3 regions of the Hydrogenophaga sp. OTU3427 genome follow, and region 1 is predicted to be linked to each of the others. Evidence: predicted binding sites of a transcription regulator. Region 1 holds the regulator's gene; each other region holds the start of a gene.
What was found. Region 1 encodes sigma-54, which starts transcription at its own class of promoters, with help from an activator protein. Its sites were predicted from a motif close to TGGCANGNAANCTGCTTT; they were not measured.
Positions count from the first base shown of each region.

Region 2: the regulator sigma-54 is predicted to act here: its motif matches at 2,797-2,814, upstream of pqqA (pyrroloquinoline quinone precursor peptide PqqA).
Region 3: the regulator sigma-54 is predicted to act here: its motif matches at 6,852-6,869, upstream of AAHB17_RS12730 (PQQ-dependent catabolism-associated beta-propeller protein).

Region 1 is NZ_JASATI010000011.1:22,160-32,054, forward strand. Features, by position in the region: gene argP (HTH-type transcriptional regulator ArgP) at 7-900, shown strand; gene AAHB17_RS08820 (GFA family protein) at 969-1,319, shown strand; gene AAHB17_RS08825 (DUF2164 domain-containing protein) at 1,327-1,602, shown strand; gene AAHB17_RS08830 (glutathione S-transferase family protein) at 1,627-2,268, shown strand; gene AAHB17_RS08835 (PsiF family protein) at 2,276-2,665, opposite strand; gene argS (arginine--tRNA ligase) at 2,811-4,484, shown strand; gene AAHB17_RS08845 (SPOR domain-containing protein) at 4,490-5,152, shown strand; gene AAHB17_RS08850 (thiol:disulfide interchange protein DsbA/DsbL) at 5,251-5,904, shown strand; gene lptA (lipopolysaccharide transport periplasmic protein LptA) at 6,013-6,663, shown strand; gene lptB (LPS export ABC transporter ATP-binding protein) at 6,660-7,451, shown strand; gene AAHB17_RS08865 (RNA polymerase factor sigma-54) at 7,457-8,995, shown strand; gene AAHB17_RS08870 (THUMP domain-containing class I SAM-dependent RNA methyltransferase) at 9,051-9,895, shown strand, end outside.
Region 2 is NZ_JASATI010000019.1:4,816-14,710, reverse strand. Features, by position in the region: gene pqqE (pyrroloquinoline quinone biosynthesis protein PqqE) at 1-652, opposite strand, end outside; gene pqqD (pyrroloquinoline quinone biosynthesis peptide chaperone PqqD) at 645-914, opposite strand; gene pqqC (pyrroloquinoline-quinone synthase PqqC) at 911-1,642, opposite strand; gene pqqB (pyrroloquinoline quinone biosynthesis protein PqqB) at 1,654-2,568, opposite strand; gene pqqA (pyrroloquinoline quinone precursor peptide PqqA) at 2,641-2,715, opposite strand; gene AAHB17_RS12640 (alpha/beta fold hydrolase) at 2,916-3,869, shown strand; gene AAHB17_RS12635 (MBL fold metallo-hydrolase) at 3,866-4,861, shown strand; gene AAHB17_RS12630 (sigma-54-dependent Fis family transcriptional regulator) at 4,967-7,027, opposite strand; gene pedF (cytochrome c-550 PedF) at 7,424-7,915, shown strand; gene AAHB17_RS12620 (substrate-binding periplasmic protein) at 7,912-8,781, shown strand; gene cynS (cyanase) at 8,877-9,320, shown strand; gene AAHB17_RS12610 (Crp/Fnr family transcriptional regulator) at 9,334-9,895, opposite strand, start outside.
Region 3 is NZ_JASATI010000019.1:23,406-33,300, reverse strand. Features, by position in the region: gene exaC (acetaldehyde dehydrogenase ExaC) at 1-78, shown strand, start outside; gene AAHB17_RS12755 (DUF779 domain-containing protein) at 86-454, shown strand; gene AAHB17_RS12750 (Lon protease family protein) at 512-2,920, shown strand; gene AAHB17_RS12745 (GNAT family N-acetyltransferase) at 3,005-4,942, opposite strand; gene AAHB17_RS12740 (ATP-binding cassette domain-containing protein) at 5,032-5,766, opposite strand; gene AAHB17_RS12735 (tripartite tricarboxylate transporter substrate binding protein) at 5,775-6,815, opposite strand; gene AAHB17_RS12730 (PQQ-dependent catabolism-associated beta-propeller protein) at 6,919-7,926, shown strand; gene AAHB17_RS12725 (branched-chain amino acid ABC transporter substrate-binding protein) at 7,926-9,107, shown strand; gene AAHB17_RS12720 (ABC transporter permease) at 9,089-9,895, shown strand, end outside.

The DNA of each region.
Region 1 (9,895 bases):
ATCAGCATGCTGGACGCCAAACAGCTGGACGCCCTCGCCGCCGTCATCGAACACGGCGGTTTCGGCCCGGCCGCACAGGCCCTGCACCTGACACTGGCCGCGGTGTCGCTGCGCATACGCGGGCTGGAGGAACACCTGGGCCAGCGCCTGCTGGTGCGCGGCAAGGTGGTGCGCGCCACCGCCGCCGGCCAGGCGCTGCTGGCGCACGTGAAACAGGTGCGCTCCATGGAGGCCGATCTGCTGGCCGGGCTGCAGGGCCAGCAGGCCGGCGCCAAACGCGCGTGGCAGACCCTGGGTGTGGCCATCAACGCCGACTCGGTGGCGGGCTGGTTCCTGCCCGGCGTCGCGCCGCTGCTGCAGCGCCACCGCTTGCTGCTGGACATCCTGATCGATGACCAGGACCACACCCACGACGCGCTGAAGAGTGGCGATGTGATGGGCTGCGTGACCACCCTGGCCGAAGCCATGCGCGGCTGCGTTGCCGAGCCGCTGGGCGTAATGCGCTACCGCTGCGTGGCGGCGCCCGAGCTCGCGGCGCGCTGCCGCACGGCCACGGGCGCGGTGTCGGTGCACAAGCTGCTGGCACAGCCGGCCATCATCTTCAACCGCAAGGACGCGCTGCAGGACGCCTTCCTGGCCCAGCATTTCGAGCTGCACCAGCCCGAGTACCCACGGCACTTCGCGCCGGCGGTGGATGCCTTCGAGGTCGCGCTGGCCCTGGGCCTGGGCTGGGGCATGGTGCCCGAGCAGCACCTGCGGCAACACCCGGCGCTGGAAGAGGTGTTGCCCGGCGCCACGGTGGACGTGACGCTGTACTGGCAGCACTGGGCGCGCGAGTCACCCTCGGCCCAGCGGCTCACGGCGGCGGTGAAAGCGGCGGCGCGCAAGCACCTGGCTTGATCGCCGGCGAAAGCGCCCACTTTGGTTCATCATCGCGTCATGTCCTCAACCCACCCAGGGGCCCCACCATGACCACGTACACCGGCAGCTGCCATTGCGGCAACATCCGCTTCGAAGTGAGCGGCGACATCGACAGCGCGCTCGCCTGCAATTGCTCCATCTGCTCGCGCAAGGGCTCGTTGCTGTGGTTTGTGCCCCGCGCCAGCCTCCAGCTCGCCCCGCCCGCGACGGCGATGGGCACCTACATGTTCAACAAGCACGTCATCCAGCACCACTTTTGCACCGTCTGCGGCATCCATCCCTTTGGCGAGGGCAAGGACCCCCAGGGCAACGCCGTGGCGGCCGTCAACCTCCGGTGCGTCGAGAACCTCGACCTGGCGACCATTCCCGTGCACCACTTCGACGGCAAGGCCTTGTGACGCGGCCATGGGCATAGCACTCACCCAAGCGGATCGGGCCCAGGCCGTGGCCTCGATCGAGCGCTACTTCCGCGAACACATGGACGAAAAGATCGGCAACATCGCGGCGAGCGGCTTGTTGGGCTTTTTCCTCGAAGAGATCGGCCCCAGCATCTACAACCAGGCCGTGGCCGACGCCCAGGAACGGCTGCTGGCCCGGGTCTCCGAACTGGACTTCGAGGTCCACGAAGAAGCCTTCGGATATTGGCGCAAGTTCGACAAGCCACGCAAGAACAAGCCCTGAACCCCCATCACCTGAGACACCACCATGTACCAACTCCACGGTTTCAGCCAATCGGGCAACACCTACAAGGTCGCCCTGCTCCTGCGCGCCCTGCAACAGCCCTGGGAGGCCCGCTTCGTCGACTTCATGAACGGCGTCACCCGCACCGGCGAGTGGCGCGAGAGCACCAACGAAATGGGCGAGGTGCCGGTGCTGGACGATGGCAAGCGACGGCTCACGCAGTCGGGCGCCATCCTCACCCACCTGGCGCAGCGGCATGGCGCCTTCGGCGGAGCGTCCGAGGACGAACGCCTCGAGGTCCTGCGCTGGCTGCTGTTCGACAACCACAAGTTCACCAGCTACTTCGCCACCTACCGCTTCATGAAGGCCTTTGGCCCCACGGCGCCCGACCCCGCGGTCATGGCCTGGCTGCGAGGCCGGCTGGACAACGCCTTCGGCATCGTGGACAAGCATCTGGCCGGGCGGGCGTACATGGTGGGCGACACGCCCACCATTGCCGACATCTCGCTCTGCGGCTACCTGTTCTATCCGGTGGAGGAAAGCGGCTACGAGATCGAGGGCCGCTACCCGGCCATCAGCGCCTGGCTGACCCGGCTGCGCCAGCTGCCGGGCTGGGCGGCCCCCTACGACGTCCTTCCGGGCGCGGTCATCGCGCCCAAATGGTGACGGCCGATCAGCCCTTGAGACAGGTCTTCATGAAGGCCTGACGCTCCTTGCCTTCCTTGCCGGTGGCCTTGAACTCGGTGCTGCACTGGCTCATCTTCTCGTTCTGCGCCTTGCGGCCATCGGCGGCCTTGGCGCTCAGGCAGGTCTTCATGAAGGCCTGGCGTTCCTTGCCGTCCTTGCCGGTGGCCTTGAAGTCGGCGCTGCATTCGGACATTCGGTTGTTCTGTGCGGTGGGGGCCCTGGCGGGTTTGGCGTCCTTGGCGGCCGGCGCGGCAGCGGGGGCTGCGGCAGGTGCGGGGGCCGTGGCCGCAGGCGCGGCAGCGGCGGGTGCGGCGGTCTGGGCCTGTGCCACAAAGGCAAAACCGGCCAGGGACAGGGCAACAAGAGACAGTTTCATCGAAGGTTCCTCACCTGATTGGGGTTGGCGCCGGGATTGGCACCGCCGCGCATCACACCCAAAAATCCGCCGGGTGGCAAGAAACTTGAAGCACATGTAACAGCGCTGTGGTGCCCTTGAAACAGCCGGCTCGTAAAATCCGCCGATGCTCCAAGCCAAAAACGAACTGCTCGCCGCCCTCGCGGGTGAGCTGGAAAAACTCTCGCCCGGCGCCGGCGCCAAGGCGGCCTTCGAGTCGCCCAAGGTGGCCGCCCACGGTGATTTCGCCTGCACGGCCGCCATGCAGCTGGCCAAGCCACTCAAACTCAACCCACGCCAGCTGGGCGAACAGCTGCGCGACGCGCTGCTGGCCACGCCGGCCTTTGGGCAGTGGGTGGAGGCGATCGACATCGCCGGCCCCGGCTTCATCAACATCCGCCTCAAAGCCGCCGCCAAGCAGCAGGTGGTGCGCGAGGTGCTGGGCGCGGGCGCAAGCTTTGGCCAGCAGCCGGCGCGCGGCGAACGTGTGCTGGTGGAGTTCGTCTCGGCCAACCCGACCGGTCCGCTGCACGTGGGCCACGGCCGCCAGGCCGCCCTGGGCGACGCGATCTGCAACCTGTTCGAGACCCAGGGCTGGGACGTGCACCGCGAGTTCTATTACAACGACGCCGGTGTGCAGATCAACACCCTGGCCACGTCCACCCAGCTGCGCGCCAAGGGCTTCAAGCCGGGCGACGCCGAATGGCCCGAGGTGGCCTACAACGGCGACTACATCGGTGATATCGCGGCCGACTACCTTGCCAAAAAGACCGTGCATTCGGACGACCGCGCCTTCACCGCCAGCGGCGACGTGGACGCGCTGGACGACATCCGCCTGTTCGCCGTGGCCTACCTGCGCCACGAGCAAGACCTGGACCTGCAGGCCTTCTCGGTCAAGTTTGACCAGTACTACCTGGAATCCAGCCTCTACACCAGCGGCAAGGTGGACGCCACCGTGCAGAAGCTGCGCGAGGCCGGCAAGACCTACGAGTTGGACGGCGCGTTGTGGCTGAAGTCAACCGACTACGGCGACGACAAGGACCGCGTCATGCGCAAGGGCGACGGCTCCTACACCTACTTCGTGCCCGACGTGGCCTACCACATCGCCAAATGGGAACGTGGCTTCACCAAGGTCATCAACATCCAGGGCACGGACCACCACGGCACCATCGCCCGCGTGCGCGCCGGCCTGCAGGCCGCGGGCGTGGGCATCCCCCAAGGCTACCCCGACTACGTGCTGCACACCATGGTGCGCGTGATGCGCGGCGGCGAGGAGGTCAAGATCTCCAAGCGCGCCGGCAGCTACGTGACGCTGCGCGACCTGATCGAGTGGACCTCCAAGGACGCGGTGCGCTTCTTCCTGCTCAGCCGCAAGCCCGACACCGAATACACCTTCGACGTCGACCTGGCGGTCCAGAAGAACAACGACAACCCGGTGTACTACGTGCAGTACGCGCATGCGCGCATCTGCTCGGTGCTGGCGTCGTGGGGCGGTGATGTGGCCACGCTGCGGGACACCGACCTCTCGGCCCTCACCGGCCCGCAAGCCCAGGCCCTGCTGCTGCAACTGGCCAAGTACCCCGAGATGCTGAGCGCCGCCGCCACCGACTTCGCGCCCCACGACGTGACCTTCTACCTGCGCGAGCTGGCGGCCAGCTACCACAGCTACTACGACGCCGAGCGCATCCTGGTGGTGGAGGAGGCCGTCAAACGCGCGCGCCTGGCGCTGGTCGCGGCCACCGCGCAGGTGCTGCACAATGGCTTGGCCGTGCTCGGCGTGAGCGCGCCGCAAAAGATGTGACAAGCATGAACAAGCAACTGGGTGGAACACTGATCGGCTTTGTGGTCGGCCTGCTGGTGGGTCTGGGCCTGGCCCTGGCCGTGGCGGTCTACGTGACCAAGGTGCCGGTGCCTTTTGTCGACCGCGGCGTGTCGCGCAAGCCCACGCAGGACGCCATCGAGGCCGAGAAAAACCGCAATTGGAACCCCAACGCCGGCCTGGCGGGCAGCAAGCCCGCCGCCGCGCCCAAGCCAGAGGCCGAGCCGACCGAGGGCGCGGTGAAGTCCGAAGGCAAACCCGCCCCCGTGGCGCCCACACCGGCCGTCAAGCCGGAAGCGGTCAAACAGCCTGCCGCCTCGGCCGATCCGCTGGGCGATCTGGCGCGCAGCCGCACCCAGACAGCGGCGGCCCCGGCGACGGCCGCGCCGGCCACCGCCGGGACCGAAGCCGATCCGTTTGTCTACTTCGTACAGGCCGGGGCCTTCCGCACCGCGGCCGACGCCGAGGCCCAGCGCGCCAAACTGGCCATGCTGGGTTTCGATGCCAAGATCAGCGAACGCGAACAGGCCGGCCAGACCGTCTACCGGGTGCGCACCGGCCCCCACCGCGCCAAGGCCGACGCCGATGCGACCCAGGCCAAGCTGGCCGGCAACAACATCGACGCGGCCCTGGTGCGTGTGCAGCGCTGAAGCGCCGACCCGCCGCCGTTCACGCTTTTTTGAACTTTTGCTGCGGTGCGGCGCTCCATGGGAGGCAACCGCCGTTATGGCAAGGAGATTGTTGAAAAATGCAACGTCGTGATTTCACCCAAGCTGTGCTGATGGCCGGCACCGCCACCACGGGCCTGCTGGGCACCGCCCAGACCCAGGCACAGACCGCCTTCAAGGAAGGCACCGACTACCTCAAGCTCAGCCGCCCGGCCCCGGTCGACGCCCCGGCCGACAAGGTCGAGGTGATCGAGTTCTTCTGGTACAGCTGCCCCCACTGCAACGCCTTCGAGCCCACGTTTGACGCCTGGGCCAAGAAGCAGCCGGCCCACGTGGTGGTCAAGCGCGCGCCGGTGGCCTTCCGCGACGACTTCGTGCCCCAGCAGCGCCTGTACTACGCGCTGGAAGCCCTGGGCAAGGTCGAGGAACTGCACCGCAAGGTGTTCCACGCCATCCACACCGAAAAGCAGCGCCTGACGACCCAGGAGCAGATCGCCGACTGGATCGCCAAGCAGGGCGTGGACCGGGCCAAGTTCCTGGAGGTCTACAACGCCTTCGGCGTCGCGGGCAAGGCCCGCCGCGCCAGCCAGCTGCAGGACGCCTACCAGGTGGACGGCGTGCCCTCGCTGGGCATCGCCGGCAAATACTTCACCTCGGGTTCGCTGGCGCAGAACATGCCGCGCACGCTGCAAGTGGCCGAGCACCTGATTGCCCAGTCGCGAAGCGCGAAATAAGCGCCCTTGGCGCCGTCCCCCAAAGCCCGCTGCGATCCAGCGGGCTTTTTTGTGCCCGGCCCGGAGCGCACACGGCAAAGTGCACGCTTACAATGCCATGCAATTTCCATGCCCTACACGCCGATGACCCGCACCACGTTTACCCGCACCTGCCAGGCCGGCCTGCTGGCCATGGGCTTGCTGTCCGGTGCCGCGGCCCTGGCCGCCAAGGCAGACCGCAACCAGCCCATGAATGTGGAGGCCGACAGCCTGCGCCATGAGGATGGCCGCCAGACCAGCGTCTTCACCGGCAACGTGGTGGTCAACAAGGGCAGCATCGTGATCCGTGGCCAGCAGATCGAGGTGCGCCAGGGACCGCAGGGCCAGCAGTTCGGCACCGTGCTGGGCAACACCAGCACCCAGGCCTTCTTCCGGCAGAAGCGCGACGTGGTGGACGAATACATCGAAGGCGTGGCCGACCGCATCGAATACGACAGCCAGGCCGACACGGTGCGCTTCATCGGCCGCGCCGTGCTGCGCCGCTACCGGGGCGCGAGCCTCAACGACGAGACCGCGGGCAACACCATCGTGTACGACAACAACGCCGACGTGTTCACGGTCGACGGCGGCGCGGCCGCGCGCACCCCCGCCAACCCGAGCGGGCGCGTGCGCGCCATGCTCACCCCCGTGCCCAAGGGCGACACCAGCGGCCCGGCCCCGGTGACCGCGCCCGCCCCCGACCTCAAAGCCACACCGGCCCTGGGCGAGGGCAAGCGGTGAGCGCCGCCGTCCCGCTCGCCACCCACCCCGCCACGCCGGCCATCAAACGCCGGCTGGAAGCGCGTGGCCTGCAAAAAGCCTATGGCAGCCGCAAGGTGGTCAAGGACGTGTCGCTGGCGGTGGACGAAGGCGAGGTGGTGGGCCTGCTGGGGCCCAACGGCGCCGGCAAGACCACCTCCTTCTACATGATCGTGGGCCTGGTGCGGGCCGACGCCGGGCAGATTTCCCTCGACGGCCAGGCCGTGGAGCGCCTGCCCATCCATCGCCGCGCGCGCCTGGGCCTGGGCTACCTGCCGCAGGAAGCGTCCATCTTCCGCAAGCTCAGCGTGGAAGACAACGTGCGTGCCGTGCTGGAGCTGCAGACCGACCCGGCCACGGGCAAGCCCTACACCCACGCGGCGCTGGAGCAGCGCCTCACGGAACTGCTCGAGGACCTGCACGTCTCGCACCTGCGCTCCTCGCCGGCACCGGCCCTGTCGGGCGGTGAACGCCGCCGGGTGGAGATCGCCCGAGCCCTGGCCAGCAACCCGCGTTTCATCCTGCTGGACGAGCCTTTCGCCGGCATCGACCCGATCGCCGTGATCGAGATCCAGCGCATCATCGGCTTCCTCAAATCGCGTGGCATCGGCGTGCTGATCACCGACCACAACGTGCGCGAAACCCTGGGCATCTGCGACCACGCCTACATCATCAACGAGGGCCGCGTGCTGGCCCGGGGCACGCCGGGGGAAATTGTCGAGAATGCCGACGTCAGAAGGGTTTACCTCGGCGAACACTTCCGAATGTGAGCGGCATGAAACAAAGCCTCTCGCTTCGTGTCTCCCAACACCTGTCGCTGACCCCGCAGCTGCAGCAGTCCATCCGGCTGCTGCAGCTCTCCACGCTGGAGATGGCGCAGGAGGTCGAGCAGATGCTCGACGAGAACCCCTTTCTGGAACGCAGCGAGGAAGTGGCCGAGCGCGAGGCCTTTGGCGTCGACGCGGTGGACGCGCCGGTGAGCACCGGCGATCTGGTCAGCGAATGGAGCGCGGACAACGCCAGCAGCAGCAACAGTTCCAGCAGCGAAGGCGATGACTTCAGCGAAGAAGTCGGCGGCAGCGAACCCGACTGGGAAGGCGACGGCACCGTCTCCTTCACGCCCGACGACGGCGAGTGGGGCGGCGAGGCCGCGCCCCGCAACCGCAACGACCCGCACGACGAGGAAACCGCCAGCGCCGCCGAGCTCGCCAGCGAACACATCAGCCTTCAGGCCCACCTGCACCAGCAGGCGCTGGGCCTGCGGCTCAACGAGGAAGAGCGCGCGGCGCTGTACTTCCTGATCGAGTCGCTCAACGACGACGGCTACCTGGACGAGCCCATCGCCGACCTGGCCGCCGCGCTGGCCGGCGACGACCTGGAGGCCCGCGAAGCCACCGAACAGGCGCTCAACCTGGCGCTGCACTGGCTGCAGCACATGGACCCGGCCGGCGTGGGCGCGCGCGATCTGGCCGAATGCCTGCGCCTGCAGATCGAGGAGCTGCGCAACAGCCCGGCCGCCCAGGCCGCGCTGGCCATGTGCGCCCAGCCGCTGGACCTGCTGGCCCGCCGCGACACCAAACGCCTGGCCGCCGCCTGCCGGCTCGACGAGGCCGTGGTGCGCGAGGGCCTGGCACTGATCGGCCACCTGGAGCCCAAGCCGGGCCGGCGTTTCGTCAACGTGGAGCGCAACGCCATCTTGCCCGACGTCATCGTCACCAAGGCCGGGCGCGGCTTCAAGGTCCAGCTCAACCCCGACGTGATGCCGCGCCTGCGGGTGCACGACATCTACGCCAACGCCCTGCGCCAGGGCCGCGGCGAAAAAGGCGAAGGCGCGGCCGGCATGCAGCAGCGGCTGCAGGAGGCGCGCTGGTTCATCAAGAACATCCAGCAGCGCTTCGACACCATCCTGCGCGTGTCCAGCGCCATCGTCGAGCGCCAGCGCAACTTCTTCATGCACGGCGAACTCGCCATGCGCCCGCTGGTGCTGCGCGAGATCGCCGACGAGCTGGGCCTGCACGAGTCCACCATCAGCCGCGTGACCACCGCCAAGTACATGGCCACGCCCTTCGGCACCTACGAGCTCAAGTACTTCTTCGGCTCCAGCCTGGGCACCGAGACCGGCGGCAACGCCTCCAGCACCGCCGTGCGCGCGCTGATCAAGCAGTTCGTGGCCTCGGAAGACCTGGCCAAGCCGCTGTCGGACAACCAGCTGTCCGAGATGCTCAAGGAGCAAGGCATCGAATGCGCCCGCCGCACGGTGGCCAAATACCGCGAGGCGCTGCGCATTGCGCCGGCCAATCTGAGAAAACGATGACCCCCGGGGGCCCGATCCGCCCAGAGGCGGTCCGGCGGCGGATCGAAAGGTACACATGAACCAACTGACGCTTTTTCTGCCCTGCGCCGCCGGCGTGGAGGACTTCCTCGCCGCCGAGGTGAAACGCATCGTCGGTGTGGCAGATGCCGACATGTCGCGCTCGCGCGGCGGCGTGTTGATCAAGGCCAGCTGGCGCGACGCCATGCTGCTCAACCTGCACAGCCGCCTGGCCCAGCGGGTGCTGGTGGAACTGGCCTACCAGCCCTACCGCAGCGAAGACGACATCTACGCCACCGCCTGCGACGTGGCCTGGGAAATCTGGATGACGCCGCGGCACACGCTCAAGGTCGAGATCACGGCCCAGCACAGCCCGCTCAAGAGCCTGAACTTCGCCGCCCTGCGGGTGAAGGACGCCGTCTGCGACCGCCTGCGCCACAAGACCGGCGAGCGCCCCAACATCGACACCACCTGGCCCGACGTGCGGGTCTTCGCCCACCTGACCGAGAGCCACTGCTCGATCTACATCGACACCTCGGGCGAGCCGCTGTTCAAGCGCGGCTGGCGCGAGGACAAGGGCGACGCGCCCTTGAAGGAAACCCTGGCCGCGGCCATGATCGCCGCCACCGGCTGGGACGGCAGCCAGGGCGCGGCCCAACCGCTGTACGACCCCTGCTGCGGCAGTGGCACGGTGCTGATCGAGGCGGCGCAAATGGCGCTGAACATCGCGCCCGGCAGCACGCGCCGGTTTGCCTTCGAGAAGCTGCTGCCCTTCCAGTCGCACGTGTGGCAGGGCATCAAGGCCCAGGCCCAGGCGGCGCAAAAGCCCTGGCCGCAGGGGCAGAAACCCTTCATCTTCGGCAGCGACGTGGCCTTTCGCATGGTCGACTTCGCGCAGCGCAA
Region 2 (9,895 bases), on a different contig from region 1:
AGCGCTGCACCACGGCCTCTGCCTCGCGCAGTTGCTCGGCCGTGGGCATGAGCTGGTCGCGGTTGACCCAGGCCCAGCCGTAATACTGGGTGTTGGCCAGTTCCAGGTACTCGGCGTCCAGGGCCTGCGCCATCTCGATGATCTTGTCCACGTGGGGCAGGTTGTGCCGGTGCAGCACGCAGTTCATGACCATGGGCCAGTCGTGCTGCTTGATCAGTCGCGCCACCTTCTGCTTGAGTTCGAAGGTTTTGGTGTGGCTCAGGAAGTCGTTGAGCTCGCGCGTGGAGTCCTGGAAGGACAGCTGGATGTGGTCCAGCCCGGCGTCCTTGAGGCGGCGCGCGCGCGTTTCGTTGAAACCCACGCCAGAGGTGATGAGGTTGGTGTAGTAGCCCATGGCGCGGGCTTCCTGCACCAGCTCCTCCAGGTCGTCGCGCAACAGCGGTTCGCCGCCCGAAAAACCCAGTTGCGTGGCGCCCAGGGCACGCGCCTGGCGCATCACGTCCACCCACTGCGCGGTGTCCATCTCCTGCTGCAGGCGCGCGTGTTGCGTGGGGTTGTAGCAGAACACGCAGTGCAGCGGGCAGCGGTAGGTCAGCTCGGCCAGCAGCCACAGCGGCGGCGACACCTCGGCCGGCACAAGGGGGTCAGGCAATCCAGCCACGGCGTTGGCCCTCCTGCAACAAGTCCCTCACCTGGGGGCCGAGGCCCGACACCGCGAACTGGGTCTCCAGCTCGGCCACGATCTCGTCCACGCTGCGCTGCCCGTCGCAGCGGCGCAGGATCTCGGCGGCACTGTCGTTGAGCTTGACCATGCCCTCGGGATAAAGCAGCACCCAGGCGGTCTGCACAGGCTCGTACTGCATGCGGAACAGGCGCGCCAGGCGCGGGCGCTCGGGCAGCACGGCGGTATTCATTGCGAAGCCTTCTCGATGGCGTCCAGCATGGTCCAGAGGATGTCGAGCTTGAACTGCAGGATGTCCAGCGCGCGCACCTGGTCGGCTCGGGTCCTGAAGTGGTCCAGCGTGACGCGCAGGCCGTGTTCGACATCCCGGCTGGCCAGCGGGATGCGGCTGCGGAAATAGCTCAGGCCCGAGGCCTCTATCCACGGGTAGTGCAGCGGCCAGGTGGCCAGGCGGTCCTTGTGGATCTGTGGCGCGAACATCTCGGTGAGCGAGGAACACACCGCCTCCTGCCAGGGCGCGCGGGCCGCGAAGTTGACGTAGGCATCGCAGGCGAAACGCACGGCCGGCACCACGCCCTGCAGCGACCACAGGTCGTCGCGTGCAATGCCCACCGCCTCGCCCAGGCGCGTCCAGGCCTCGATGCCACCGGCCGCGTTGCCCTGGTGGTCGCCGTAGCCGTCGTGGTCGAGGATGCGCTCGACCCACAGGCGGCGCTCGGCGCGGTCGGGCATGTTGGCCAGGATCGCGGCGTCCTTGCGCGGGATGCAGATCTGGTAGTAGAAGCGGTTGGCCACCCAGCAGCGGATCTCGTCCGGCGTGCAGCCGCCGCTGTTCATGCGCACGTTGAATGGGTGGTGGATGTGGTAGGCCTTGCCCTTGGCGCGCAGGTGCTGCTCGAATTCGTCGCGGCTCCAGGGCGGGGCCACGGTATCGAGGGTATGGGTGTGTGCGATGTCCATGGTGTTCTTGCTCAGAATGCGATTTCCATGCCGTCGAAGGCGACCTCGATGCCGTGCGCCGTCAGCTCGGCGCGTTCGGGCGCGTCGTCGCGCAGGATGGGGTTGGTGTTGTTGATGTGGATCAGCACCTTGCGCACGCCGCTCGGCAGGCGGTCGAGCTGCGCGATCATGCCGCCGGCACCGCTTTGCGGCAGGTGGCCCATCTCGGCCGCGGCCTTGCGCGACAGGCCCATGCGGATCATCTCGTCCTCGGTCCAGAAGGTGCCGTCCACCAGCACCACGTCGCAGCCGCGCATGGTCGCCAGCACGGCGTCGCTGACCTCGCCCAGGCCAGGCGCGTAGAACAGGCGCCGGCCGGTCTGCGGGTTGGCCAGCAGCAAGCCGATGTTGTCGCCGCGGCGCGGCCGTTCGCGGAAGGGCGAATACGGCGGCGGCTTGGACGGCAGCGGCAGGGCCAGCACCGTGACGCCGGGCAGGCCCGGCACCGCCTGCGGCGCGTCCAGCGCCAGCGGCAACGGCGCCACGCCGCAGTAGTGCGACAGCACACGGGTCAGCGGCAGGCCGTCGCTCAGGTCGGACAAGACCTCGGGCGTCGCCATCAGCGGCAGCGGCGTGCTGCGCTCGCGCAGCATCAGCAGGCCGGTGACGTGGTCGATCTGGGCGTCCATCAGCAGCACGGCGGCGATGCCGCTGTCGCGGATGGCGCGGGCCGGCTGCAGCGCCGGCGCGGCACGCAACTGGGTCAGCACATCGGGCGAGGCGTTGACCAGCAGCCAGTCGACACCGTTGGCCGACACGGCAATGGACGACTGCGTGCGCGCCGTGGCGCGGATGCTGCCGCGGCGCAGGCCGTCACAGTTGGGGCAATTGCAGTTCCACTGCGGGAATCCGCCACCGGCGGCCGAACCCAGGACCCGAACAAGCATGTGTGCGCCTCACAAGGACAAAAAAAGGCGCACGCGTGAAACACCCGTGCGCCGGTACGAACACGCCGCGGATCAGCGGTTGGCGATGTACATGGTGATTTCAAAACCGAAGCGCATGTCGGTGAAGGCGGGGGTGGTCCATTGCATAACTTGTCTCCAATAATGGTTGGCACGGAATGTGTCTGCTCACCTGGGCATGTGTTCCACACCTCGGCTTGCGAGGCATTCAAAGCAATATCGATGCCATGGCCCTGCCCCGCAATTCCGCACCCCCACCACGCCGCCAGGCCCCCTCTTCAAAGGCCTGGCCAGCCCCGCACCGGCTGCCGCTGGCGCGCGGCGCACACATGGCCTGGTGGCAGGTGGGCCAGGGCAGCGGCACGCCCTGGCTGGTCCTGCACGGCGGCCCCGGCAGCGGCAGCAGCGCCGGCCTGCTGGCGCCTTTTGACCTGAACACACAGCGCGTGATCCTGCCCGACCAGCGCGGCGCTGGCGCCTCCACGCCCCGTGGGAGCCTGCGTGGCAACCACACGGCGCAGCTGGTGGCCGACCTGGAGCGCCTGCGCCAGCACCTGGGCCTCGCGCGCTGGCATGTGCTGGCCGGCTCCTGGGGCACGGTGCTGGCCCTGGCCTACGCGCAGCGCCACCCCGGGCGCGTGGCCTCGCTGGTGCTCAGGGGCGGGTTTGCCCTGAGCCGGCGCGAGATCGACCGCCTGCTGAGCCGCGCCCCACCCCCGGCGTGTTACGCCAACCGCGCCGCCCAACGTGCCCGGCTGTCACAGGTGCTGCAATTTGGAACACTCGCTGTTGCAACACAACAGGTGCGCGCCTGGCAGCTGCTGGAGCAGGCGGCCGTGCAACACGGACAGTGGCGGGCGCTGCGGCACACCCCGGCCGGCAGCGCCCACCATGCGGCCCGCCGCGCCTGGGCCCAGACCCGCCGCGCCCACCGCCGCGGCCTGGCCAGCCGGCACCGGCCCGGCCGCACACGCGGCGACCACGGCCAGGCCATCAAATTCCTCATCCAGGCGCGCTACCTCCAGCGGCGCGGCTTCGTGCGCCCTGGCGCACTGGACGGCGCGGTGCGCCAGCTCGCGCAACACGGTGTGCCGGTGGACTGGGTGCATGGCCGTTGTGACGCCGTGTGCCCGCCCGCCAACAGCCGGCGCTGGCTGGCCGTGGGCACGGCCGCCGCGCGGGACGCCGGCACACAGCCGCCCCGCGCCCACTGGCCCGTGGCCGGGCACCTCGGCGGCGAGCCGGCCCTGCTGCTGGCCCTGCGTGCCGTGGTGCAGCGATGAGCCGCTGGCTGGGCCACCTGGTGGGCGCGCTGGCCGCGCTGGTGCTGGCCGCCTGCGCCACGCCCGCGCCCTCCTGCGACACCCAGGCCCCCGTGCCCTGGCGCGCGGTGGCACCCGGCGTGTGGGTGTGGGAGCCGGCGGCGCCCGCCGACATCAGCACCGCCAATCAGGGCCATGTGGCCACCACCAGCGTGTTCATCGATGGCGGCGAGGCGCTGGTGGTGGACCCCGGCCCCAGCCTGCGCCACGGCCAGCGCGTGCGGGCCTCGCTGACCTGCCGTTTTGGCGCCCGCGTGCGCTGGGTGGTCAACACCCACGCCCACGCCGAGAACGTGCTGGGCAACGCCGCCTTCGCCGACCTGCAGCACCGTGGCCAGCTCGACATCGTGGCCACGCCGGGCACGCAGGCGGGCATGCGCCAGCGCTGCGACCAGTGCCTGGCACACATCACCGAGGCCGCCGGCGCGCAGGCCCTGGCGGGCACCACCGTCGTGTGGCCCCACCGCGCGCTGGCCCACGGCGAGCGGCTGACCGTGGGCAGGCAACAGTTGCAGGTGCTGCGTGTGGCCCAGGCCCACACCGAGGACGACCTGCTGTTGTGGTGGCCCGCGCAACGCGTGTTGTGGGCAGGTGGACTGGTGTACGGGGACCGCCTGCCCGAACTGGCGCAAGGCAGCCTGAGCGGCTGGCTGCGTGCGCTGACGGTGATCGATGCGCTGCGGCCCCAGGTGGTGATCGGCGGCACCGCCTCGTCGGCCGAGGGCGGCCGCGTGCCGACACTCGAATCCACCCGGCGCTACCTGCGGGCCTTGCGCGACGCGGTCTGGGCCGCCATGGACAGCGGCCGGCACGCCAGCGAAGCAGCGACCCTCGCCCTTCCGGATTTCGCCCACTGGGCCGGCTACGCGCAGCGCCAGGGCTTCAACGTGTTGCGCGCGTGGCGCGAACTGGAGCCGCTTTGGATGAACAAGGGAGAAGCTCCCGATCGGTAGGTGTCCCACCGGGAGACACCGCCGGGCCGGCTCCGCCGGACGGCTGGTGTCGCCCCCTGGAGGGGGGATGCGGCCACGCGCAGCGGGCAAGCGACGGGGGTGGGTTCACCCCCAGACGTCAGGCGGTAGCTGGTCTTTTTTCCGGTAGATGGTGTTGCGAGATACCCCCAGGGCCTTGGCCGCGGCCGACACATTGCCCTTGTGTTCGCGCAGCACCCGGGCCATGGCGGTCAGGGCCACGTCCTGCAGGCTGCCGCCTTCGGGCTCGCGGGGCGCCTGGGCCCAGGTGGGCGCCGTGTCGGGGTAGGCGACCTCGGGGTCCACGCCGCTGGGCACGCGCTCGGGCCGCACGGCGGCCGTGGGCACCACCGGCCGCAGCTCCGAGAGGAAATCGTCGGGCAGGTGCATGCGCTGGATGGCACCGCCCGAGCCCACCATCACCACCGCCGTGCGCAGCAGGTTGTGCAGCTGGCGGAAATTGCCCGGCCAGTGGTAGCCCCGGAACAGGGCCATGACGTCCTCGGAGATCGTGACCACCTGGCCCCTGTCGCACAGCGTGCCCAGGATCTTCTGCACCACCAGGTCGAAGTCGGTGCGCTCGCGCAGCGCGGGCAGGCGCACCACCAGGCCGTTGAGGCGGTAGTAGAGGTCCTCGCGGAAGTCGCCGCGCGCGATCAGCTCCTTGAGGTTGCGGTGCGTGGCGCAGACCACGGCGACGTCGATGTCGACCTCGCGGTGCGAGCCCAGCGGGCTCACGCGGCGCTCCTGCAGCACGCGCAGCAGGCGCGCCTGCAACTGCTTGGGCATGTCGCCGATCTCGTCGAGGAACAGCGTGCCGCCGTTGGCCTGCTGGATCTTGCCGATGGCGCCCTTCTTGCGCGCGCCGGTGAAGGCGCCCTCCTCGTAACCGAACAGCTCGGACTCGATCAGGGTTTCGGGGATGGAGGCGCAGTTGACGGACACAAAGGGCTGCCCGGCGCGCGCCGAATCGCCGTGGATGGCCTGGGCCAGCAGGTCCTTGCCGGTGCCGGTCTCGCCCAGGATCATGACGGGGATGTCGCGCCCCTGCACCATGCGCAGCTTCTGGATCACGGTGGCCACCTGCGCGTCGCCGGTGTCCAGGTACTTGAGGGTGGACAGGCGGGGCTTGGCCGCCGGTGCCGCGCGCGCCGGGGCGGACACCACCACGGGCGCGGCCTCGTCGGCACTGTCCTGCGGGGCCGACGTCGACACGCCGTTGAACCACTGCCCGGCCTGCTTGAACTTGAAGCGGCACCAGACCGACACGCCGTTGTGCAGGTAAAGCAGGTGCGGCTTGGGCATGCCGCTGCTGGAGAGTTCGTAGAGCTGCGACACCGGGATGCCGAACAGCGACGAGAAGGTGTGGGTCTTGAGCGCGTTGAAGGACAGCCCGAGCTGGAACTGCGCGCTGCGGTTGGCCGACAGGAAACGGCCCTCGGGCGAGAACACCGCGATGCCTTCGACCAGGGTGCCCAGGAATTCCGAGCGGGTGTGAAAATGGATGCGGATCGCCTTGGGGAAGATGTCGGCGAACATGTGGTTCTCGATCATCTGCGCCGACATGCGCACCAGGGCCATGGTGTGCTGGTGGAAGCTGCGGTAGTCGCCGGTCACGTCCAGCGCGCCGATCACCTGGCCGAAGGGGTCGAAGATGGGCGTGCACGAGCAGGTCAGGAACTGGTTGGCGTTCATGTAGTGCTGGTTGCCATGCACGATCACCGGTTGCTCTTCCTTGAGCGCGGTGCCAATGGCGTTGGTGCCCTTGCTCTGCTCCGACCAGTCCACCCCCGGCAGCAGCGCCACCTGCGAGGCCTTCTCCAGGAAGTCGGTGTCGCCCAGCGAATGCAGCACCAGGCCCTTGGCCGAGGTCAGCAACACCATGCTGTGGGTGTTGGCGATCTGCTCGAACAGGGTCTCCATCACCGGTGCCGCGTGCTGGAACAGGAACTTGTTCTCGTCGCGCGCCTCGTTGACCGCGACCCGTCCCTTGTTGGAAAAATCCGGCCGGTCGTCGGAGCTGATGCCGTAGCCCCGCGAACGCTGGTGCGATTCGGCGATCAGCGCGCGGTGGCGCTCGCCCTCCAGGTCCCATTCGGCCTGGGACGCGGGGCGGTCATTGGTCGGCGTGTACGCGGCATCCCGCATGGGGTCTCCAGCATGGTCGGCTGCGAGGGTCCAGGTCCCGCTGTCCCACTCCATCGGTGGCAGGGCCAGTTCGGGACTTGTCTCCTCGGTTGCTCTGTCTTGTGTGTCCACCAAATTGTCCTTTGTTCTGTGACAGTGTTCAACCACCTAGCAAAAGCCCGGCCACGGGAAAATCCCAACGAAATCAAGGGTTAACCCGCGGAAATCCGTGGCCCGCTTGACACAGCGAACAGCGGTGGATCACACCGGTGATCCGTTTTGGAACAGCGCACAGGCCAGGGCCGGGCCGCCCGTTGGAGACCGCCAGAGGGCGCACACCCTGCGGGCAAGGTCGGGCCGGCGAATGGCACGCTTATTGCCTTTTTGGCTCCGACCACCCCATCAGCAGGAGACACCATGAAACGACACATCCCCCACCTTCCCGCGGCCGCACGTGCTGCCATCGCCTTTGCCGCCGCCCTTGGCGTGGCCGCCGCCGTGTTCGCCCATGGCGACGTGACACCACAGTCGGTGGACACCCACACCCTGCCCCAGTTGGGCGCGAAGTGGCTGCCCAGCAATCCCTACAAGGAAGGCGCGGCACGCACCGAGGCGCTGCGCATCGGCACCTCGGCCTACAACCAGAACTGCGCCCGCTGCCATGGCCTGGAAGCCATCTCCGGCGGCATCTCGCCCGACCTGCGCAAGCTCGACAGCGACTGCACCGGCCTGGCCGACGCCACCAAGAAGCAGGCCTGTTTCGCCGAGATGGACGAGTTCTATGCCGCCACCGTGCGGCGTGGACGCGTGCGCGACGGCCGCGTCTACATGCCGCCCTTCGAAGGCACGCTGACGCAGGAAGCGGTCTGGGCCATCCGCACCTACCTCGAGACGCGGAGGGAGCCGTGAGCACCGCGCACCCCCTGCTGCCGCGCCGCGCCTTCGTCGCGCTGGCCGCCTCGGCGCTGGCCTGGCCGGCGGCGCAGGCCCAGACCGAGCTGAGCGACCTCGCCAAGATCCGTGCCAGCGGCGTGCTCAAGGTGGCGGTCTACAAGGACAACGCACCCTTCTCCAACGGCAAGGGCGCGGACATGGACGGGCTGGACGTGGCCCTGGCCACCGCCTTGGCCGAGCAGCTGCAGCTCAAGCTGACGCTGCTGCCCTTCGACGCCGGCGAGAACATGAACGACGACCTGCGCAACATGGTCTGGCGCGGCCATTACCTGGGCTATGGCCCGGCCGACCTGATGCTGCACGTGCCGGTGGACAAGTACCTGATGCAGAAGAACCGGCAGGTGCTGATCCTGGCGCCCTACATGCGCCAGGTGCAGGTGCTGATGCACCACACTGCCACGCTGCCGCAGGTGAGCGGTCCCCAGGACCTGCAGGGCCACAAGCTCGCTGTGGAGCGCGGCACCGGCACCGCCAGCGCCTTGATGGGCCACGGCGGTGGCCTGCTGCGCAAGGACGTGGTGCTGTTCAACAGCGGTATCGAAGCGGCCACGGCGGTGCTCGATGGCAAGGCGGCGGCGGCCTACGTGCTGCGCTCGCAGGCGGAAGCGGCCATCGCCAGCAGCGGCAGCAAGACGCCGGTGGCCCTGTCGGCCCTGCCGCTGCCCGGCGTGCCCGACAACGGCTGGCCGCTGGGCATGGCCATCAAGTCGGAGCACAAGGAGCTGGGCCAGGCGCTGGAGAAGGCGATGACAGAGCTGCGCGCCAGCGGCCGTCTGCTGGCACTGTTCAGGCAGCAGGGCATGACACTCACCGCGCCTTGAGAACGTGTTGACGTTCCGACGCCCAGGCGGGCAGCGGTGTGGCACATGGCTTGCTTGACTTGGCGCCAGCACAGCCAACCCCACCGGAGCCCGCCATGAACCGCAACGACGTCACCGAGAAGATCATCACCGTCAAGGTGAGCAAAGGCATCAGATGGGAGGACGTCGCCAGGAAAGTGGGTGAAAGCAAGGAGTGGACAACCGCCCTGTGCCTGGGCCAGATGACCGCGTCGCCGGCCCAGGCCAAGGTGCTGGGCAAGATCTTCGGCCTCACCGCCGACGAGCAGAAATGGCTGCAGGTCGTGCCCTACAAGGGCTCGCTGCCCACGCCCGTGCCCACCGATCCGCTGATCTACCGCTGGTACGAAATCGTCAATGTCTACGGCAGCACCATCAAGGAGCTGATCCACGAGGAATTCGGTGACGGCATCATGAGCGCGATCGACTTCAGCATGGACATCCAGCGCCAGCCCGACCCCAAGGGCGACCGCGTGAACGTGGTGCTGTCGGGCAAGTTCCTGCCCTACAAGACCTACTGACCCGCGCGGCGGGTCAGCGGACCTCGACCGGCTCCAGCGCGACCGGCTGGGTGGGAGGCGGCACCTGCGGCCCGCGCTGGCGCGCGTTGCGCTCCACGATGGTCTGCATCACATAGGTACCAAATGACGGGTCCTGGTAGAAGACCTGCCAGAACTTCTCGGCCGTCAGGCTGCCGATGCGCACATCGGTGAGGCAGGTGGCGCCGGCCGTGCGCTGGTGGCTGCGGGTGAACACGCCCATTTCGCCCAGCAGCTCGCCCTTGCCCAGCTCGATGTGGACCCGTTCGATGAGCACCCGCCCCTCCAGGATCAGATAGATGTGCTCGACCGGGTCGCCTTCCTGGAAGATGTGGTGGCCCGCCGGGTACTGGCTGACCGACATGTAGGGCAGCAGCATGTCGAGCGAAAAGCGGCCACCCGCCACGCGCCTGACCTGCCCGAGCAGGTCGCGCATCTGGTGCAGGCGCCAGAGGTTGAGCGGCAGCAGCAGACCATGCAACACCATCACCGGCACCAGGCCGGCCGCCAGGCCATAGCTGAAAAAGGCCACGTTGCTGGCGATGGCCGCCACGCGC
Region 3 (9,895 bases), on a different contig from region 1:
AAGATGATGCTGGACCACTACCAGCAGACCAAGAACCTGCTGGTGAGCTACAGCGAAAGCAAACTCGGCTTTTTCTGACCACCCCATGGTCGACAAGGTGATCGCCACCCCCGCCGCGCTGGCGCTGATCGAACAGCTCAAGCACCAGCACGGCCCGGGCCTGATGTTCCACCAGTCAGGCGGCTGCTGCGACAACAGCGCCGCCAACTGCTACCTGCTGGGCGAGCTGACCACGGGCGCGGGCGATGTCCACCTCGGAGACATCGGCGGCTGCCCGTTCTACATCAGCAAGAGCCAGTACGCCTACTGGCGCCACACCCAGCTCATCATCGACGTCATCGAGGGCCACGGCGGCACCTTCTCGCTGGAAGGCCCGACCGGCCGGGCCTTCCACACGCGCTCGCGCGTGTTCAGCGCGAACGAGCTGGCCGAGCTGGATCGCGAGCCGGGCTGAGGCGAAGGACGCGGACGGGGCGTGCATTTCATGCCTTGTCTGCGCACAATGGTGGCCATGCTCGCCACACTGTCGCCCATCGACCTGCGCCGGATCATCGATGCCGCCGCGCTGGGATTCCAGGACACGTCCGAACTCGATCAGCAGGCCCTGCCCTGGATCGGCCAGGAGCGCGCCGAACAGGCGGCCCGCTTCGGCCTTCAGATGGACCTGCCCGACTACCACCTGTTCGTGCTGGGCGAGGTGGGCAGCGGCCGCAGCACCCTGATGTGCCAGATGATGCGTGCCGTCGCCGCCACCCGGCCGGTGCCGCCCGACCTGTGCTACCTGCACAACTTCGACGCCCCCGAACACCCGCGCGCGCTGCGCATGCCGGCCGGCCAGGGCCGGCAGCTGCGCCAGCTGATGGCGCAGTTCGTCCGCACGTTGCAGGCCGAGATCCCCAAGCGCCTCTCGGCGCCCGACTTCAAGGCCGAGCAGGAACGCATCACCCACCGCTACAAGGCCGAGGAGGACCACGCCTACGAAGAACTCAGCGCCTTCGCCGAGGCGCGCCACTTCGGCCTCATGCGCGAGCAAGGGCACATGGTGTTCTCGTTGCGCAACGACCAGGGCGAGGTCATGACCGAAGGCCAGGCGCTGGCCCTGCCCAAGGACAGGCGCGCCGAGTTCGCCCATGCCGAAGACGAACTGCGCGCCGAGATCGCCCGCTTCCTCGATGCCTCGCGGTCCATGGAGCGTGTGATGAACGAAGGACTGGCTGCCTTGCGCCGCCAGACCATCAAGCCGCTGCTGGAACACGAGCTGCAGGAGATGCGCAGCGGGCTGCGCAAGCAGATCAAGGACAGCGTCAAGCTCGGCAACTACCTCGACCAGGTGCAGCACGAGGTGCTGGAGCACCTGGAGCTGTTCCAGCCCGGCGAGGACGAGGACGGCCTGCGCGCGGAGGCGCTCAACGAGGTGCTGGCCCGCCTGCGCGTGAACACGGTGGTCGACAACCACGGTCTTGAAGGCGCGCCCGTGATCGTCGAGGACAACCCGGTCTACCGGCAGCTGTTCGGCAGCATCGACTACCAGGCCGACGCCGACGTGCTGGTCACCGACTTCTCGCGGATACGTGCCGGCAGCCTGCTCAAGGCCCACGGCGGCTTCCTGATGCTGCACCTGCGCGACCTGCTGAGCGACGAGCCGGTGTGGGAAAAGCTGCGCCGCTTCCTGCGCAGCGGACGGGTCCAGATCGAGGAGCCTGCCACGATGTTCGCGCCCATGGCCACCCTGTCGCTGGAGCCCGAGGCGGTGGACGCCGAGGTCAAGCTGGTGCTGATCGCCTCGGTCGAGGACTACTACGCGGTGCAGGAGGGCGACCCCGAGTTCGCCCGCCGTTTCCGTTGCAAGGTCGATTTCGCCGACAGCTTCCGGGCCCAGGCCGACACCCGCCTGGCCACCGCCACCTTCGTCGCCCACACCTGCCGGCGGCTGGGACTGCCCCATTTCACCGCCGCCGGCGTGGCCGCGCTGCTCGAGGAAACCCACCGCGAGGCCGAGGACCAGGTGCGCCAGAGCGCCATCTTCGCCCACACCGAGGCGCTGCTGATGGAAAGCGCGACGCTGGCGCGCCAGCGTGGCGCGCCCCTGGTGGATGCCGCCGATGTGGCGGCGGCGCGCCAGGCCCGGCACCACCGCCACAACGCGATGGAGGAGCGGCTGCAGGACACCATCGTCGACGGCGAACGCTTGATCGATCTGCAGGGCGAGCGGGTGGGCCAGGTCAACGGCCTGACCGTGGTCGACACCGGCGACCACAGCTTCGGCTTCCCGGTGCGGGTGACGGCGCGCACGCACGCGGGCGACAAGGGCCTGGTCAACATCGAGCGCGAGGTCAAGCTCTCCGGACCCATCCACGACAAGGGCGTGCTGATCCTGCACGGGCATCTGGCCTCGCTGTTCGCCCACATCGCGCCGCTGGCGCTCAACGCCACCGTCGTGTTCGAGCAAGAGTACAACGGCGTCGAGGGCGACTCGGCCTCGTGTGCCGAGTTCTATGCGCTGCTGTCCAGCCTGTCGGGGCTGCCGCTGGCCCAGGGCATCGCGGTCACTGGCGCCATCAACCAGCACGGTGAGATGTTGCCGGTGGGCGGCGTCAACGAAAAGATCGAGGGCCATTTCCGCCTCTGCGCCCGCCTGGGACTCACCGGCCAGCAAGGCGTGCTGATCCCGCACCGCAACCGCCGCCACCTCATGCTCGATCCGCAGGTGGTGGACGCGGTGGCGCGCGGTGTCTTCCATATCCACACGGCCGAACGGGCCAGCGAGGGCATGGAGCTGCTGTGCGGGCAAGGCTACGGCAGCCTGGCCGAGGGCGGCTACCCGGCCGACACGGTCCTCGGGCGGGCCCAGGCCACCCTGCAGGCGTACCGGCGCCAGTGCCAGGCGCTGGGCGCGGCCGGGCACGGCGCGGCCGGCTGACCGCGGCTGGCGTCCATCGCCAAGCCGCAGCCCGCCTTGCGTGTGGGCGTGCCCGCCTTGCAGATCGTGGGCGCGGCCTCGCGGTCAGAACAGCACGGTCACGTGCACCGAGTCCTCGTCGCGCTCGACGGTGACCTTGTCCGAGCCCCGGCGCGCCAGCGCGATCATCTTGGCGTTCTGGGGCAGGATGTCGGCCACGAAGCCCTGCACGCCACGCGCCTGAGCATGCTCCATCAGTCGCTGCTGCATGGCGCTGCCCAGGCCCGAGCCCTGCCAGCGCGGATCGACCATGAAGGCGGTGTCGGCGAGGTTGGTGCGCACATTGTTGAAGTAGCAGGCCTGGCCGACGATGACCTCCTGCTCGCGCGGACCGGTCACGGCCACGAAACCGACCTCGTTCTCGTTGCTGAAGTTGCACAGGCGCTCGATGTCCTGGTGGGTGGGCGCGTGCACGCGGCGGAAGAAGCGGGTGAAGATGTCGTCGGGTGGCAGCTTGAAGAACAGGTCGCGCAGGCCCTCCGCATCGGCCGCGCGCGAGGGCCGCAGCAGCACCTGGCGGCCGTCCTTGAGCGTGACGTGGCGCTCGGCCTCCACCTCGTAGGCCCGCAGGTTCTGCAGGGTCTGGTCGGCGGGCAGGTAGCCCAGGCGCCGGGCCTCGTCGAGCAGGCCCTGGCGGAACTTGGGGTGGGCCAGCTGGATGAGGGCGATGGCACGCTCGCGCATGCCCTTGCCGAACAGGTAGGCCACGCCGTATTCGGTGATGACGAAATGGACCTCGGAGCGTGGCACGGTGACGCCCTCGCCCTCGAGCAGCATGGGGCGGATGCGGGAGACCTCGCCGTCGTCGGTGGTGGACGCCATGCAGATGATGGCCTTGCCACCGGGCGAGCGCGAGGCGCCGCGCAGGAACTCGCCCTGGGCCGCGATGCCGCTGTAGAACTCGCCCTGGAACTGGTCGGAACAGACCTGCCCGGTGAGGTCGATGGCAAAGGCCTGGGTGACCGACACCATCTGTTTCTGGGCGGCGATGGTGAAGGGGTCGCAGACCACGTCGATGGGCTGGAAGGAAAACAGCGGGTTGCGCTCGATGATGTCGTAGAGCTTGCGCGTGCCCATGGCGAAGCTGGTGACGATCTTGCCGCGCTGCTGGCTCTTGTTGCGCCCGGTCAGGATGCCGCGCTCCAGCAGCGGGATGATGGCATCGGTGATGACGTCGGAGTGGATGCCCAGGTCCTTGCGGTCGTCGAGGTACTTCAGCGCCTCGTTGGGGATGCGGCCCAGGCCGATCTGCAGCGTGGAGCCGTCCTCGATGATGCCGGCGATGTAGCGCGCGATGCGCTCGACCACCTCGGGCGCGAACTGGTGGTGGAACTCGATCATGGGCGTGTCCACCGGCACCAGGTGGTCGATCTGGTCCATGTGGATGGCCGAGTCGCCCAGGGTCCAGGGCATGTGGGGGTTGACCTCGGCGATCACCAGCTTGGCCTTCTGCACGGCGGCGGCCACCACGTCCACCGACACGCCCAGGCTGACGTAGCCGAAGCGGTCGGGCGGCGAGACCTGGATCAACGCGACGTCGACCGGGATGCGACCGACGCCGATCAGCTCGGGCACCCGTGCGATCGAGATCGGCAGGTACTCGGCCTGGCCGGCGCGCACCGCCGCGCGGATGTCGGCGCCGACGAAGAAGCTGCGGTGGCGGTAGCGCGTGGTCGCCCGGCCCTCGGCGTCGTGCGGCACCATGCCATCGGTGAAGAAGTGCACCAGCTCCAGGTCGGGCGCCTTGTGGGGAAACTGCTCCAGCGCCTGCACCAGCGTGCGCGGCGTGGCGCAGGCGGTGCCCACGAAGACGTGGCTGCCGGGCGGGATCAGCTGCACCGCCGAGCCGGCGCTGATGATCTTGTCGTCGTAGCGGCCCTCGGTGTCCCACGGGCGGGCGCCGCCCGGTGCGGCGTCCGGCACGGCCGGCCCGGCCTTGATCGCGCTCAGGCGCTCGGCGATGAACTGGAAGAATTTGGACATGGCGGCGGCGGGTGGGGTGTCGATGGCGCGCGAAACGCGCCGGCCATGATAGGCGCGATCGCGGCGCCCGGGCGTCCCCTGTGCAACCCTCAGCGTACCGGATCGAACTGCCGCAGCACCTCGTCCTGCAGGCTCTTGTCCCGCGCCTGCTCGGTGAAGGCCGTCACCGTGCCGGCGAAGCGCACCTGCCCCTGGTGCAGCACCACCAGGCGGTCGGCCTGTTCGATCTCTTCGATCAGGTGGGTGGCCCACAACACGGCCACGCCCTGCTCGCGCGTGAGGGCGCGCACCAGGGCCAGCATCTGCTGTCGCGAGGCCGGGTCCAGGCCCACGGTGGCCTCGTCCATGAGCAGCACGCGCGGCGCATGCAGCAGCGCGCGCAGCAGCTCGACCTTGCGCCGCGTGCCGCCCGAGAGGCTGCGCAGCGCAGCGCCGGCCTGCCCGTCCAGGCCCATGCGCCGCAGGCCATCGTCGATGCGCTCGCGCGCCACGGCGCGTGGCAGGCCGTGCAGGTCGGTGTGGAACAGCAGGTTGGCCGTCACGCTGAGGTCGAGGTCGAGCGCCGTCTGCTGGAACACCACGCCCAGGCCCGCCAGCGCGCGGCTGGCCTGGGTGCGCATGTCGTGCCCCAGCACCTCGACGCCGCCCTGGTCGGGGCTGAACAGGCCGGTGAGCAGCTGCATCAGCGTGGACTTGCCGGCGCCGTTGGGGCCGAGCAGCACCACCAGTTCTCCGGCCGCGAGCGTGAGGCTCACGTCCTGGAGCGCGACCTTGGCACCATAGGATTTGTGGAGCCGGTCGGCGCGCAGCAGGGTGGGGGTCATGGGGGTTCTCAACGTGTGGCCAACAGGTTCAGGCGGCGCAGCAGGCGCGCTTCGCGCGCCACGGTGTCGAGCACCGCGCGCCGGTAGGCCGCCGTGTCCAGGTACTCGACCTGCTGATCGTAGCGGGCCAACTCGGCCATGTGGCGCGGCCGGAGCATGGCCTGGTGGAAGGCGTCGTGCAGGACCTGCACGGTGCCCTCGTCCACCCCGCGTGGCACGGCCAGGCCCCAGGGCGAGGTATAGACCGCCCGCTCATAGCCCAGCTCGCGCAGCGTGGGCACCTCGGGCCAACGTGGGCTGCGGCTGGCGCCGAACACGGCCAGCAGGCGCAGCGCGCCCTGATCGACCCAGGGCGCGAAGCCGGTGGAGTTGACACCGGCCATGAGGTTGCCCGAGGCCAGCGCCAGCATCTGCTCGGTCGTGCCCTTGTAGGGCACGTGGGTGTAGCGCAGCTCGTGCTGGAGCAGGATGTCTTCCATCGCCAGGTGGGGCGTGCTGCCGATGCCGGTCGAGCCCATCAGCAGCTCGCCCGGCCGGGCACGGGCCCAGGCCAGCATGTCGGCCAGGCTGTGCCACGGGCTCTTGGCCGGCACCAGCAGTCCGAAGGTGGTGCCCGAGACCTGGATCACCGGGCTGAGGTCGGTCACGGGGTCCCAGGGCACGGCGTTCATGAGCGCGTGGCGGTAGACCGTGATGGGCACCTGGCCCAGGGTGTGGCCATCGGCCGGCGCGGCCTTCAGCAGGGAGGCCACCAGGGTGCCGGCCGCGCCCGGGCGGTTGACGATCACCACCGGCTGTCCGAGCAGCGGCGCGACCTCCTCGCACAGGATGCGCAGGGTCAGGTCGGTGGCGCCGCCCGCGGGCCAGGGCACGATGAGCTGCAGCGGCTTGTGCGGCCAGCCCATGGGCCGGGTGGCCGCGGTGGTGGCCGTGGCCATGGCCGGCCACAGCCCTGCCATCCCGAGGCCGGTGGCACCCAGGACGGTCTTGAGCAATTGTCTCCGGCCACCCGGCTGGGCCGGGCTTGTTGTAGGGTTGGGGCGGGGCATGAAGCTGCGTGAAAGCAAATAACGTTCCCGCTTTTCAGGCATCGTTTTTGCTTAAACGCTCACACAACAGGCTGACCACCAGCCCATGAGGAGACAGACAAAGATGACAACCCCCTGGTCCATGGCCTGGCCCACTGGCCTGCGCCCACTCGCCGCTGCCGCGCTGGCCCTCGGCCTGGCCGCCACGGCCGCCGCACAGTCCGCCCCCGCCAACCGCGTCTACGTGTCCAGCGAGAAGGACCACAAGGTCCATGTGTTCGACGGCAAGGGCGAACGGGTCGGCAGCATCGACGTCTGCCAGCGCCCGCGCCACATGATGTTCAACGCCAGCCGCAGCCAGCTCTACGTCTGCTGCGGCGACAGCAACCAGCTCGGCATCGTCGACCTCGCCCAGGGGCGCATGACCCGCACCGTGGCGCTGGGCGACAGCCCCGAGATCTTCGACCTCAGCCCCGATGGCAAGACCGCCTACGTCTCCATCGAGGACGAGAACGTGATGGCCGCCTACGACCTGGACAAAGGCGGCAAGCTGTTCGAGGTCAAGACCGGCGGCGAACCCGAGGGCATCCTGGTCATGCCCGACGGCAAGACCGCCTACGTCACCTCCGAGGTGGCCAACGTGGTCCATCTGATCGACCTGCAGAGCCGCAAGGTGCTCAAGAACATCAAGGTCGGCAACCGCCCGCGCCGCTTTGCCCTGGCCGCCGACGGCAAGGAGCTGTGGGTCAGCAACGAGCTGGGTGCCAGCGTGACGGTGCTGGCCACCACCGACCAGAAGACCCTGGCGACGGTGGAGTTCAAGGTGCCCGGCATGCGCGCCAGCGACATCACGCCCGTGGGCCTGGCGCCCAGCGCCGATGGCAAGACCGTGTGGGTGGGCCTGGGCCGGGCCAACCACGTGGCCGAGGTGGACGTGGCGACGCGCCAGGTCAGACGCCAGGTGCTGGTGGGCAAACGCGCCTGGGGCCTGACCCTGCACCCCGACGGCAAGACGCTGTACGTGGCCAACGGTCTGTCCGACGACATGAGCCTGGTCGACACCCAGGCCGGCAAGGCGCTGCGCTCGGTGCCCGTGGGCCGCGTGCCCCACACCGTGCTGGTGACGCCCTGATGCGCCGCGCCGCTCTGGTCCTGCTGACCACGCTGCTCGCCCCGGCGGGGTGGGCCGCCAACACCACGGTGAACGTGGCGGTGGTCAGCCTGGCCGGCGACGCGCGCTACGCGCCGCGCCGGCTGGAGCGCGCCTACCCCGGCCACCCGGGCGGCAGTCCCTGGGCCGCGGCACAGCTGGGTGCCGACGACGCCCGGGTGGAGCTGGACACCGCCGGTGTCTCGCTCAGGCTCATCGACGCCGTGCTGCCCGGCGCAGACGGCCTGCCCAGGCTGCTGGCCGACCTGAAGGCGGCCAAGGTGCAGCACATCGTGGCCGCCCTGCCCACGCCCGAACTGCGCCAGCTGGTCGCCGCCGCGCCGGCCGCGCTGGGCGGCGCGCTGGTGATCAACACCTCGCAGGCGGACGATGCCCTGCGCGGCGCCCAGTGCGCCCCCCACCTGCTGCACACCCTGCCCAGCCAGCAGATGGGCAGCGACGCCCTGGCGCAGTACCTGGCGGCGCGCAACTGGCGCAAACTGCTGCTGCTGCAAGGCCCCTCGCCGGACGATCAGCTGATGGGCGAGGCGATGAACCGCTCCGCGAAACGCTACGGCCTCAAGCTGGTGGCGACCCGGCCCTTCAAGCTCTCCGGCGACCCGCGCGAACGCGATCTGGCCAACCCACGCCTGCTCACCGGTGACCGCGAACACGAGGTGGTGGCGGTGATGGACGCCGACGGCGAATTTGCCCGTGGCCTGCCCTACGCCACCCAGTGGCCGCGCCCGGTGGCCGGCGCCAGCGGCCTGGTGGCGCTGGCCTGGCACCCGCAGTGGGAACGCAACGGCGGACCGCAGCTCTCGCGCCGCTTCATGCGCGCGGCCCAGCGGCCCATGGCCGGTCACGACTGGGCGGCCTGGATGGCGGTCAAGGCGGTGGCCACGGTGCTGGCCGACAACCCCAAGGCGCCCATCGCCACCCAGCTGGCGCGGCTGCGCGGCGGCGCCATCGGCCTGGACGGCTTCAAGGGCCCGCGCCTGAGCTTTCGCCCCTGGGACGGGCAGTTGCGCCAGCCGCTGTTCATCAGCCACGTGGACGGCGTCGTGGGCACCGCGCCCCTGGACGGCGTGCTGCACCCGACCGAGGTGCTCGACACCCTGGGCGTCGACCAGAAGGAGTCCACATGTCCGGCCAAGTCCTGAGCAGCGCGCCCGCCTACGCACCCCATCCCGTGGGCCGGGGACTCCACCTGCTGCGCGCCCTGCGCGCGGTGGTGGGCCGCGAGCTGCGCAAGTTCCTGCGCCAGCCCTCGCGCCTGGCCTCCGCCCTGGTGCGTCCGCTGCTGTGGTTCGTGGTGTTCTCGGCCGGCTTCCACAACGTCTTCGGTGTGGCCATCGTGCCGCCCTACGAGACCTACATCGAGTATTCGGTCTACATGCTGCCCGGCCTGCTGGGCATGATCGCGCTCTTCAACGGCATGCAGAGTTCGCTCTCCATGGTCTACGACCGCGAGATGGGCGTGATGCGCCTGCTGCTCACCGCGCCACTGCCACGCGGCTGGCTGCTGGCCTTCAAGCTGCTCGCCGGCACCAGCCTGTCGCTGCTGCAGATGGCCGTGTTCCTGGCCATCGCCTGGGGCTTCGGCAGCCGCTTCGAGCTGGCCCACGCGCCCGGCCTGTTGCTGGCCATGGTCTGCGGTGCCACGCTGCTGGCGGCCCTCGGGCTGATGCTGTCGGTGTACGTCAAGCAGCTGGAGAACTTCGCCGGCACCATGAACTTCGTCATCTTCCCCATGTTCTTCATCAGCCCGGCGCTCTACCCGCTGTGGAAGCTGGAGGAATCGGGCGCCTGGTGGCTGTTCCAGCTGGCACAGCTCAACCCCTTCACCCACGTGGTGGAGGCCCTGCGTTTTGCCATGTACGGCCAGTTCAACGCGTTGTCCTGGGCCGTGGTGCTGCTGGGTGGCGCGGTCTTCTTCGGCCTGGCCTGG